DNA from 3 places in the Pseudomonas sp. DTU12.1 genome. Region 2 is predicted to be linked to each of the others. Evidence: predicted binding sites of a transcription regulator. Region 2 holds the regulator's gene; each other region holds the start of a gene.
What was found. The regulator FliA, encoded in region 2, starts transcription of late flagellar genes. The targets are predictions, from matches to a motif close to CTAAAGTTTNNNNNNNNNNNGCCGNTAA.
Positions count from the first base shown of each region.

Region 1 (3,261 bases), 1.6 Mb from region 2:
AACTCGGACATCGCCAGGATGGTTTTCTCTACGACCTGGCGACCGTCATCGGCTTGCTCGCTGGCGCCGCTGGCATGTTGCGAGGCGTCAGCGGCGTTACGGGCGATTTCCTGAGTGGCGGCACCCAGTTCGTTAATCGCAGCGGCGACGCTGTTGGTGCGGGCGCTCTGCTCGTCGGAGCCGATAATCGAGGCGTTGGACGATGCCATCACGCGCTGGGACAGATCGTGCACATGTCTTGTCGCGGAAGACACTTCGCTGATCGAGGCGTGGATACGCTCGACAAACTGGTTGAAGGCCCCACCCAGCTCGCCGAACTCGTCCTTGCTTTCTACGACCAGGCGACGAGTCAGGTCGCCCTCGCCCTGGGCAATGTCTTGCATCGCACGGCCCATGGTTGTCAGTGGGCGCATCAGTACCTGAATCAACAGGCTCAGCAATACCGCAATCGCGGTGACGGCAATGAACATCGCGATCAAGGCGGAGGTGCGGAATTTGCTCAACGGGGCGTAGGCTTTGTCTTTGTCGATCGACAGGCCTATGTACCAATCTGCGCCCGGCAAGCCGCTGATCGGGGTGAAGGACAGGATACGGTCCTGACCATTGAGGATCACATCCTGGTTAACCTTCTCAATACGGACGCTGCTGCCTGGGTAGATGTCCTTGAGGTTTTTCATCACCTGTTCCTGGTCAGGGCTGACGATCACCTGCCCGTCGCCACTGACCAGGAATGCATGACCAATACCGCCGAAGTCGACCGAGTTGATGATCTTCACCAGGGTTTGCAGGCTCAAATCCCCCCCTACGACACCAAGCAGTTCACCATTCTTCTTGACCGGCATCGCGATGGTGACGATCAAGCCACCGACAGCGGCCATATAAGGCGGCGTCAGCATGGGTTTGTCAGCCATGACCGCTTGCTTGTACCAGGGGCGCTGACGTGGATCGTAGCCATCTGGCATTTTCGCGTCAGGGCGCTGGGTGAAGACGCCGTTGGTTGAACCGACATACGTGAACTGGAAGTTCGAGGTGAGTGCCGGTTGATCAACCAAGCCAGGAAGGTCGGCATTGCTACCTTGGTGAGCAACGTTCTGCGCAAGATTTTCCAGGACCAGCACCCGACCACCGAGCCAGTTCTGCACGCTGCTGGCGGTCAGGTCACCCGACTGCTGGATGGATGATTCCAGGTTTTGCCTGATGGTATTGCGCTGCAGGTAGTCGTTGTACAACGTGAACAGCGCGAAGGCCAGAACCACGACGCCTGACGCTGCCAACAGAATTTTATGACTGAACTTGAGATTCATTTCATCGACTTCTTTTTGCCAAAAGGGGGTGAGCGTGCCGAATGCAACATTCCATGTATGGTATAGGCGAACTCTACGACCGCTCTATTTCGGTGCACGCATGGCTCATCAGGCTTTCGGCCAAGACTGGATAAATCTTAGGAATTTGTGGGATAGATCTTCTTTTTAAGTAGGAAACCGACAGGCGGTCTGGATAGGGCGCTCAGCCCTAAAACGACAAAACCCCCGCCTGCGTTAGCAGACGGGGGCTTCGGAATTTGATCTTGACGATGACCTACTCTCACATGGGGAAACCCCACACTACCATCGGCGATGCATCGTTTCACTGCTGAGTTCGGGATGGGATCAGGTGGTTCCAATGCTCTATGGTCGTCAAGAAATTCTGTGTACCGGACCGTTGCTTTCACATCGTGCCGATGAAATTCATGAGCTTCTACATAAAACAAAACCCCAACTGCTTTCGCAATTGGGGTTTCGGAATTTAATCTTGACGATGACCTACTCTCACATGGGGAAACCCCACACTACCATCGGCGATGCATCGTTTCACTACTGAGTTCGGGATGGGATCAGGTGGTTCCAATGCTCTATGGTCGTCAAGAAATTCGGGTACTGAGTCGTGGCCAGCTGGCCTCGCTTCAGCAAATTGGGTATGTAATAGAAGTCGGTGTTTGCAAGAATCGAACTTTCGGTTCGTTTCGTCTTCACACACCGCAATCTGGCCTTTCGACGCAAATTGCTTGGGTGTTATATGGTCAAGCCTCACGGGCAATTAGTATTGGTTAGCTCAACGCCTCACAGCGCTTACACACCCAACCTATCAACGTCGTAGTCTTCGACGGCCCTTCAGGGAACTCAAGGTTCCAGTGAGATCTCATCTTGAGGCTAGTTTCCCGCTTAGATGCTTTCAGCGGTTATCTATTCCGAACATAGCTACCCGGCAATGCCACTGGCGTGACAACCGGAACACCAGAGGTTCGTCCACTCCGGTCCTCTCGTACTAGGAGCAGCCCCTCTCAAATCTCAAACGTCCACGGCAGATAGGGACCGAACTGTCTCACGACGTTCTAAACCCAGCTCGCGTACCACTTTAAATGGCGAACAGCCATACCCTTGGGACCGGCTTCAGCCCCAGGATGTGATGAGCCGACATCGAGGTGCCAAACACCGCCGTCGATATGAACTCTTGGGCGGTATCAGCCTGTTATCCCCGGAGTACCTTTTATCCGTTGAGCGATGGCCCTTCCATACAGAACCACCGGATCACTAAGACCTACTTTCGTACCTGCTCGACGTGTCTGTCTCGCAGTCAAGCGCGCTTTTGCCTTTATACTCTACGACCGATTTCCGACCGGTCTGAGCGCACCTTCGTACTCCTCCGTTACTCTTTAGGAGGAGACCGCCCCAGTCAAACTACCCACCATACACTGTCCTCGATCCGGATAACGGACCTGAGTTAGAACCTCAAAGTTGCCAGGGTGGTATTTCAAGGTTGGCTCCACGCAGACTGGCGTCCACGCTTCAAAGCCTCCCACCTATCCTACACAAGCAAATTCAAAGTCCAGTGCAAAGCTATAGTAAAGGTTCACGGGGTCTTTCCGTCTAGCCGCGGATACACTGCATCTTCACAGCGATTTCAATTTCACTGAGTCTCGGGTGGAGACAGCGCCGCCATCGTTACGCCATTCGTGCAGGTCGGAACTTACCCGACAAGGAATTTCGCTACCTTAGGACCGTTATAGTTACGGCCGCCGTTTACCGGGGCTTCGATCAAGAGCTTCGCGTTAGCTAACCCCATCAATTAACCTTCCGGCACCGGGCAGGCGTCACACCCTATACGTCCACTTTCGTGTTTGCAGAGTGCTGTGTTTTTAATAAACAGTCGCAGCGGCCTGGTATCTTCGACCGGCATGAGCTTACGGAGCAAGTCCTTCACCCTCACCGGCGCACCTTCTCC
Region 1 covers NZ_CP045254.1:306,586-309,846, reverse strand. Annotated here, with positions in the region: gene GDV60_RS01470 (methyl-accepting chemotaxis protein) at 1-1,304, opposite strand, end outside; rRNA gene rrf (5S ribosomal RNA) at 1,566-1,681, opposite strand; rRNA gene rrf (5S ribosomal RNA) at 1,790-1,905, opposite strand; rRNA gene GDV60_RS01455 (23S ribosomal RNA) at 2,056-3,261, opposite strand, start outside.
Region 1: a site for FliA is predicted at 1,418-1,445, ahead of GDV60_RS01470 (methyl-accepting chemotaxis protein). Genes of this name have one in related genera too.

Region 2 (3,261 bases):
CGCGGTCATGTTCGATGCCGGCAAAACGGTCGACCTGGCCAGCCATCAGCACCAGCTTGAGCAAGTTGCTTTCCACTTCAGTGACCAGCAGGGTCACGCGCTTGATCACCTGACCGGTGAGGTCCTGGTAATCCTGGGCCAGCAGAATGTCATTGAGGTTGCTGGAAACCGTACGGTTTTCCTGCTCGCTGCGTGACAGAAAACCTTCGACCCGACGCGCCAGGTCACGAAATTCTTCTGCGCCTACTTCGCGACGCATGAAGCGCCCCCAGTCAGCGCTCAACGCCTTGGCCTCATTGGCCATGCCGTTCACCAGAGGCGTGGCGTTTTCCACCAGGTCCATGGTGCGATTGGCTGCCGCCTCAGTCAGCCTGACCACATAGGACAGGCGTTCGGTGGCATCGGTGATCTGCGAGATTTCCTCGGCCTGGGGCATGTGCGGGTCGATCTGGAAATTGACGATCGCACTGTGCAACTCACGGGTGAGCTTGCCCACTTCCTGGTACAGGCCGCGGTCGCGGGTCTGGTTGAGCTCATGGATCAACTGCACCGCGTCGCCGAACTGGCCTTTTTCAAGGCTGTCGACCAACTGGTGAGCGTGTTTTTTCAAGGTCGACTCAAAGTCCCCCTGCGATGTTTCTTTATGCTCCATAGCTCCCCCGTGGCGACATCAACCGTGGATGCGTTCAAAGATCTTTTCGATCTTCTCTTTCAACGCCAATGCAGTGAATGGCTTGACCACGTAGCCGTTGACCCCAGCCTGGGCGGCTTCAATGATCTGTTCACGCTTGGCTTCGGCGGTCACCATCAACACCGGAAGATTGCGCAGTTTTTCATCGGCGCGCACATGGCGCAGCAGATCGATACCGGTCATGCCAGGCATGTTCCAGTCGGTTACCAGAAAGTCGATGCTCCCGCTGTTGAGGATCGGAATCGCCGTAATACCGTCATCCGCCTCGACCGTGTTAGTGAACCCAAGGTCACGCAACAGGTTTTTTATGATCCGCCGCATCGTTGAGAAGTCATCAACGATGAGGATTTTCATGTTCTTGTCCAATTCGACCTCCAAGCAGTCTTAAACGCGTCCAGCACCTGGGCGCGCCATATCATTCAACAGGCATTACACAAAAAGGACTGCCGGGGCGCACCACGAGCCGCTCCCGCCCGGCTTGCGCCCTGGCGGTTATCGCTCACAGTGTCCCCACACTGCCTGTCAGCGCGCTCGCCACTCTCCCAAACGCCCCCGCAAGCGGGCCGCGCATTGGCTATGTAGCTGGCTGACCCGCGATTCGCTGACCCCCAGGACCTCACCGATTTCCTTGAGGTTCAGCTCTTCGTCGTAGTACAGCGCCAACACCAGCCGCTCACGCTCCGGCAGGTTGGCAATCGCCTCTGCCAGGGCGCCCTGGAAGCGTTCATCTTCCAGGTCGCGTGAAGGCTCCTGGTGAGCGCTCGCGCCGTCCTCGTGCAGCCCTTCATGTTCGCCGTCCTGTAGCAGGTCGTCGAAACTGAACAGGCGGCTGCCCAAGGTATCGTTCAAAATCCCGTAGTAATCGTCGAGACTCAATTGGAGTTCGGCCGCAACTTCGTGATCTTTAGCGTCGCGACCGGTTTTTGCTTCAATTGAGCGAATTGCGTCACTCACCATCCGGGTATTGCGGTGGACCGAACGCGGCGCCCAATCACCTTTACGCACTTCATCGAGCATCGCGCCACGGATGCGGATACCCGCATACGTCTCGAAACTCGCACCCTTGCTCGCGTCGTACTTGGTCGACACTTCGAGCAGGCCGATCATCCCCGCCTGGATCAGGTCTTCGACCTGGACACTGGCGGGCAGGCGTGCCAGCAGGTGGTAGGCAATGCGCTTGACCAGAGGCGCATAGCGCTCGATCAATTCGCCCTGGCTGTCACGCGCTGATTTTTTGTAAAGGTTGTAGCCGCTGGCTGTCATAGCACCGGTCCTGCACTCGTCTGATGCACCAATCGCTCGACGAAAAACTCCAGATGCCCCCGGGGATTGGCGGGCAGTGGCCAGGTATCGACCTTCTGAGCAATTGCCTTGAACGCCAACGCGCATTTCGAACGAGGGAACGCTTCATAGACTGCACGCTGCTTTTGCACAGCCTTGCGCACACACTCGTCATAGGGAACTGCGCCGACGTATTGTAAGGCGACATCGAGGAAGCGATCTGTGACCTTGGTCAACTTGGCGAACAGGTTGCGCCCCTCTTGCGGGCTCTGGGCCATGTTGGCCAGCACGCGGAAGCGGTTCATGCCGTAGTCGCGGTTGAGCAGCTTGATCAGGGCGTAGGCGTCGGTGATCGAGGTGGGTTCGTCGCAGACCACCAGCAACACTTCCTGCGCGGCGCGTACGAAGCTGACCACCGACTCGCCGATCCCGGCGGCGGTGTCGATCACCAGCACGTCGAGGTTGTCGCCGATATCACTGAAGGCCTGGATCAGGCCGGCATGCTGCGCCGGGCTCAGATGCACCATGCTCTGGGTGCCGGAGGCGGCCGGGACGATACGAATCCCCCCTGGCCCCTGCAACAGCACGTCGCGCAGCTCACAGCGGCCCTCGATGACATCGGCCAGGGTGTGTTTGGGCGTCAGTCCCAGCAGAACGTCAACGTTCGCCAGGCCCAGGTCGGCATCCAGCAGCATGACGCGGCGGCCAAGCTCTGCCAGGGCCAGGGACAAATTCACTGACACGTTAGTTTTCCCGACGCCACCTTTGCCGCCGGTCACCGCGATCACCTGTACGGGATGCATGCTGCCCATGTTCTTTCTTTACCTTGTCTTGCTTAGCCGCAGGCTACATAGGGTGGCCGCGGTAGCAGACCATCGATGTAGGTACATTGCACTGTGTTTCATGTTGCCTTCAGCCGACCCGCTTGGCTGGGTTGTGATAGAGGTCGGCGAACATATCCGCCATCGCCTCTTCACTGGGTTCGTCCTGCATTTGCACACTGACTGCACGGCTGACCAACTGATGACGGCGCGGCAGATGCAAGTCATCCGGGATCCGCGGCCCGTCGGTCAGGTAGGCGACCGGTAGTTCATGGCTGATGGCAAGGCTCAACACTTCGCCCAGGCTTGCCGTTTCATCCAGCTTAGTCAGGATGCAACCGGCCAGCCCGCAACGCTTGTAGCTGTGGTACGCAGCAGTCAGAACCTGTTTTTGGCTGGTTGTTGCAAGTACCAGGTAATTTTTCGACTTGATCCCACGCCCGGCCAGGCTTTCCAGTTGCATGCGCA
Region 2 covers NZ_CP045254.1:1,917,550-1,920,810, reverse strand. Annotated here, with positions in the region: gene GDV60_RS08520 (protein phosphatase CheZ) at 1-652, opposite strand, end outside; gene GDV60_RS08515 (chemotaxis response regulator CheY) at 671-1,045, opposite strand; gene fliA (RNA polymerase sigma factor FliA) at 1,214-1,954, opposite strand; gene fleN (flagellar synthesis regulator FleN) at 1,951-2,784, opposite strand; gene flhF (flagellar biosynthesis protein FlhF) at 2,885-3,261, opposite strand, start outside.

Region 3 (3,261 bases), 1.2 Mb from region 2:
CAGGTTGCCCACCAGGTACGCGGTCGGGTAGTTATCGAAAATGATCCCGCCGCCATCGACGCCGGCGATCATGCCCACGGCCAGGATGATCACCAGGATCGGGATGCCCAGGCGGGACGAAAGAGAACTCACCAGAATGCTCGCACTTACCAGCAACGCGCCGATCAAGAACAGGCTGTTGATGGTCGTCGCATTCAAAGGCAGTACTCCGGAAATAAGGCGAGGCGCAGTCTGACCATGCAGTCTGCGTGCCAGCGATTCTAACCTGTTGAATTGCTGCGCTGTCAAAAAGCTTTTGTAGGAGCTGGCTTGCCTGCGATGGCAGCGCCTCGGTGAATCAGGCTCACCGCGGCGCTGCCATCGCAGGCAAGCCAGCTCCTACAGGGGGTGACTGTATTTCAGAGGCGGAAACGCCCCACCATCCCATTCAAATCCACCGCCAGGCGCGACAACTCGCTGCTGGCCGCACTGGTCTGGCTGGCGCCTGTGGCCGATTGCACCGACAAGTCGCGGATGTTCACCAGGTTGCGGTCCACTTCCCGCGCGACTTGTGCCTGCTCTTCGGCGGCGCTGGCGATCACCAGGTTGCGCTCGTTGATCTCGATGATCGCGCTATTGATGGTATCCAGGGACATCCCTGCGCCTTTGGCGATATTGAGTGTGGATTCGGCGCGCTCGGTGCTGTTGCGCATCGAGTCCACCGCCTGTTCGGTACCGGCCTGGATACTGCCGATCATCCGTTCGATCTCACTGGTCGATTGCTGGGTGCGATGGGCCAGGGCCCGCACTTCATCGGCCACCACCGCAAAACCACGCCCGGCTTCCCCGGCACGCGCAGCCTCGATGGCGGCGTTCAGGGCCAGCAGGTTGGTCTGGTCGGCCAGGCCGCGAATCACGTCGAGCACCTTGCCGATATCCCGCGACTCTTCGGCCAGCGCGCCGATCAGCGTGGCGGTGCCCTGCACATCGCCGCTCATGCGCTCGATGGCGCTGACGGTTTCCTGCACCAGGTCGCGACCATCACCCGCCGAGGCCGTGGCGTTTTTCGAGGCTTCGGAGGTGCTGACCGCATTGCGCGCGACTTCTTCAACGGCGCTGGTCATTTCGTTGACGGCGGTGGCCGCCTGTTCGATCTCGTTGTTCTGCTGGGTCAGGCCACGGGCGCTTTCGTCGGTGACGGCGTTCAGCTCTTCGGCAGCGGAGGCCAGTTGGGTGGCCGAACCAGAAATGCGCTGCAGGGTGTCGCGCAATTTCTCCTGCATTTTATTCATTGCGCGCAACAGGCGGCCGGCTTCGTCATCGCCATCGACCTTGATCGACTGGGTCAGGTTGCCCTCGGCAATGTGCTCGGCGGCTTCCAGGGCTTGGGCGATGGGCAGGGTGATGCTGCGGGTCAGCAGCCAGGCAAACAGCACGGTCAGTGCGGTGGCCAGCACCAGCAGGGCCACCACCAGGTCAAAGGCCGAGTCATATTGATCGGCAGCCTTTTGGTTGGTGGCATTGGCCATGCTGTTGTTGAGGTCCAGCAGGCGCGTGAGGGCCGCGTTGATCTGCTCGGAGTTGCTCAGCAATTGCGTGTTGAGCAGGGTGCGCAGTTCTTCTATCTGGTTGCTGCGCGACAGGCTCTTCATCCGCTCTTCAATCTGGTGGTACTGGCCCAGCAGGCGTACGTACTCGTCGTACGCCGAGCGTTCCTCACGGCTTTCGATCAGCTTTTCATAAGTGCCCTGGGCCGTACGAATCTGCTGGTTGCGCAGTTCAAAGGCTTCCAGGGTCTTCTGTTGTACGTCTGGCTCGCGGTTGGTCAGCAGGCGATAAGACAGCACGCGCAGGCGCAGGGTCAGTTGGGTAAAGTCCTCGAGGGCGCGAATGCTCGGCACGCTGCTCTGGGTGATGTCTTCGGCGGCCCCACGGATCTTGCTCATCTGGTTCAGCGCAAAAATACCGAGAAACAACATCAGCGCACCAATGCACGCGAAGCCGAGAAACGCGCGCGGCGCGATATTCATATTACGAAGAGACATGAGTGGTCCTGGGAGAGGCGCGATCCGTGCGGCTTTGAGGCGGGGTAAGCATGACCTATCGGACATGCGACCAAAGTCTTGAGGGGCTGTGCGCTTTTGTCGCACCCGGCACGGATTGGCAGGGATTCAGGAACCAGATGGCGTAAATGCAGTCACTAAGGCTCCACAGCGTGGCCTGACCCGTGAAATCAGGGCTGCGCGCCAGGATAACCCTGGCTTCCACGGTGAATTTTCTTTATCGTCACCGCCCTTTGAAAAAGCCCGAGAATTCAAAATGTTAGAAACATCCCTCAGCCAACTGGAACAACTGGTCAGTGACCTGGTGCAGCAGAATCAAGCATTGCTGGGTACCAACGAATCCCTCAAGGCGGAACTGGCCCGCGCCAAGGATGAGAACGACAGCCTGCAACTGAACCTGATGGAACAGGAAGAAAAGCAGGGCGCCACCGCCGCCCGTATCCAGGCGTTGGTTGAGCGTGTGAGCGCAGGTCCTGTGAGCGCATGAGTGAAGGGATAAAGGTCGTTTCGATTCTCGGTGAGGATTACTCGATCAAGGCACCGGACGGGGAAGACAACACCCTGCTCAAAGCCGTGACCATGCTCAAGGCGTCATTGGCAACCACCAAGCAGAAGTACCCGACCCTGATCGGCGACAAACTGCTGGTGCTGGCGGCGCTGAATCTATGTGCCGAACAGATCGACATGCAGCAGCGTCACCAGCAGGAACTCGACCGTTACCAAGAGCAAGTCAGCGCCACGGTCGATGTGATTTCCAAGGCCATCGGCCAGCCCTGATCAGAACCATTCATCCTGCATGGTCAGGCACGTATCGTCCCGTGCCTGCAGGATCGACAGTTCATGATGGCAGCCCGGTACCTCCCAGGTCAGGAAGTACCGGGCCGCTTGCAGCTTGCCCTTATAGAAGGCCACATCCGCTACATTGCCTTTGGCCAAGCCTTCTTCGGCGCGGATCGCCTGTTCCAGCCAGCGCCAGCCAATCACCGTATGCCCAAATACTTTCAGGTACAGCGCCGAGTTCGCCAGGCTGCTGTTGACCTTGCCCTGGGCGAGATCCGTCAACAGCCCCAGGGTCACGCTTTGCAGGCGCGCCACCAACTGTTCCAGCGGCTCGCGCATGGCCGTGAGTGACGGATACTCCTGGGCCCGTGCGCCGGTCTCAGCGATCAGGCGAACCAACTGCTTCAAACCCGCGCCGCCGTTTTGCGCGAGCTTGCGC
Region 3 covers NZ_CP045254.1:693,298-696,558, forward strand. Annotated here, with positions in the region: gene GDV60_RS03035 (potassium/proton antiporter) at 1-198, opposite strand, end outside; gene GDV60_RS03040 (methyl-accepting chemotaxis protein) at 399-2,024, opposite strand; gene GDV60_RS03045 (hypothetical protein) at 2,299-2,529, shown strand; gene GDV60_RS03050 (cell division protein ZapA) at 2,526-2,819, shown strand; gene GDV60_RS03055 (acyl-CoA dehydrogenase) at 2,820-3,261, opposite strand, start outside.
Region 3: a site for FliA is predicted at 2,080-2,107, ahead of GDV60_RS03040 (methyl-accepting chemotaxis protein). Genes of this name have one in related genera too.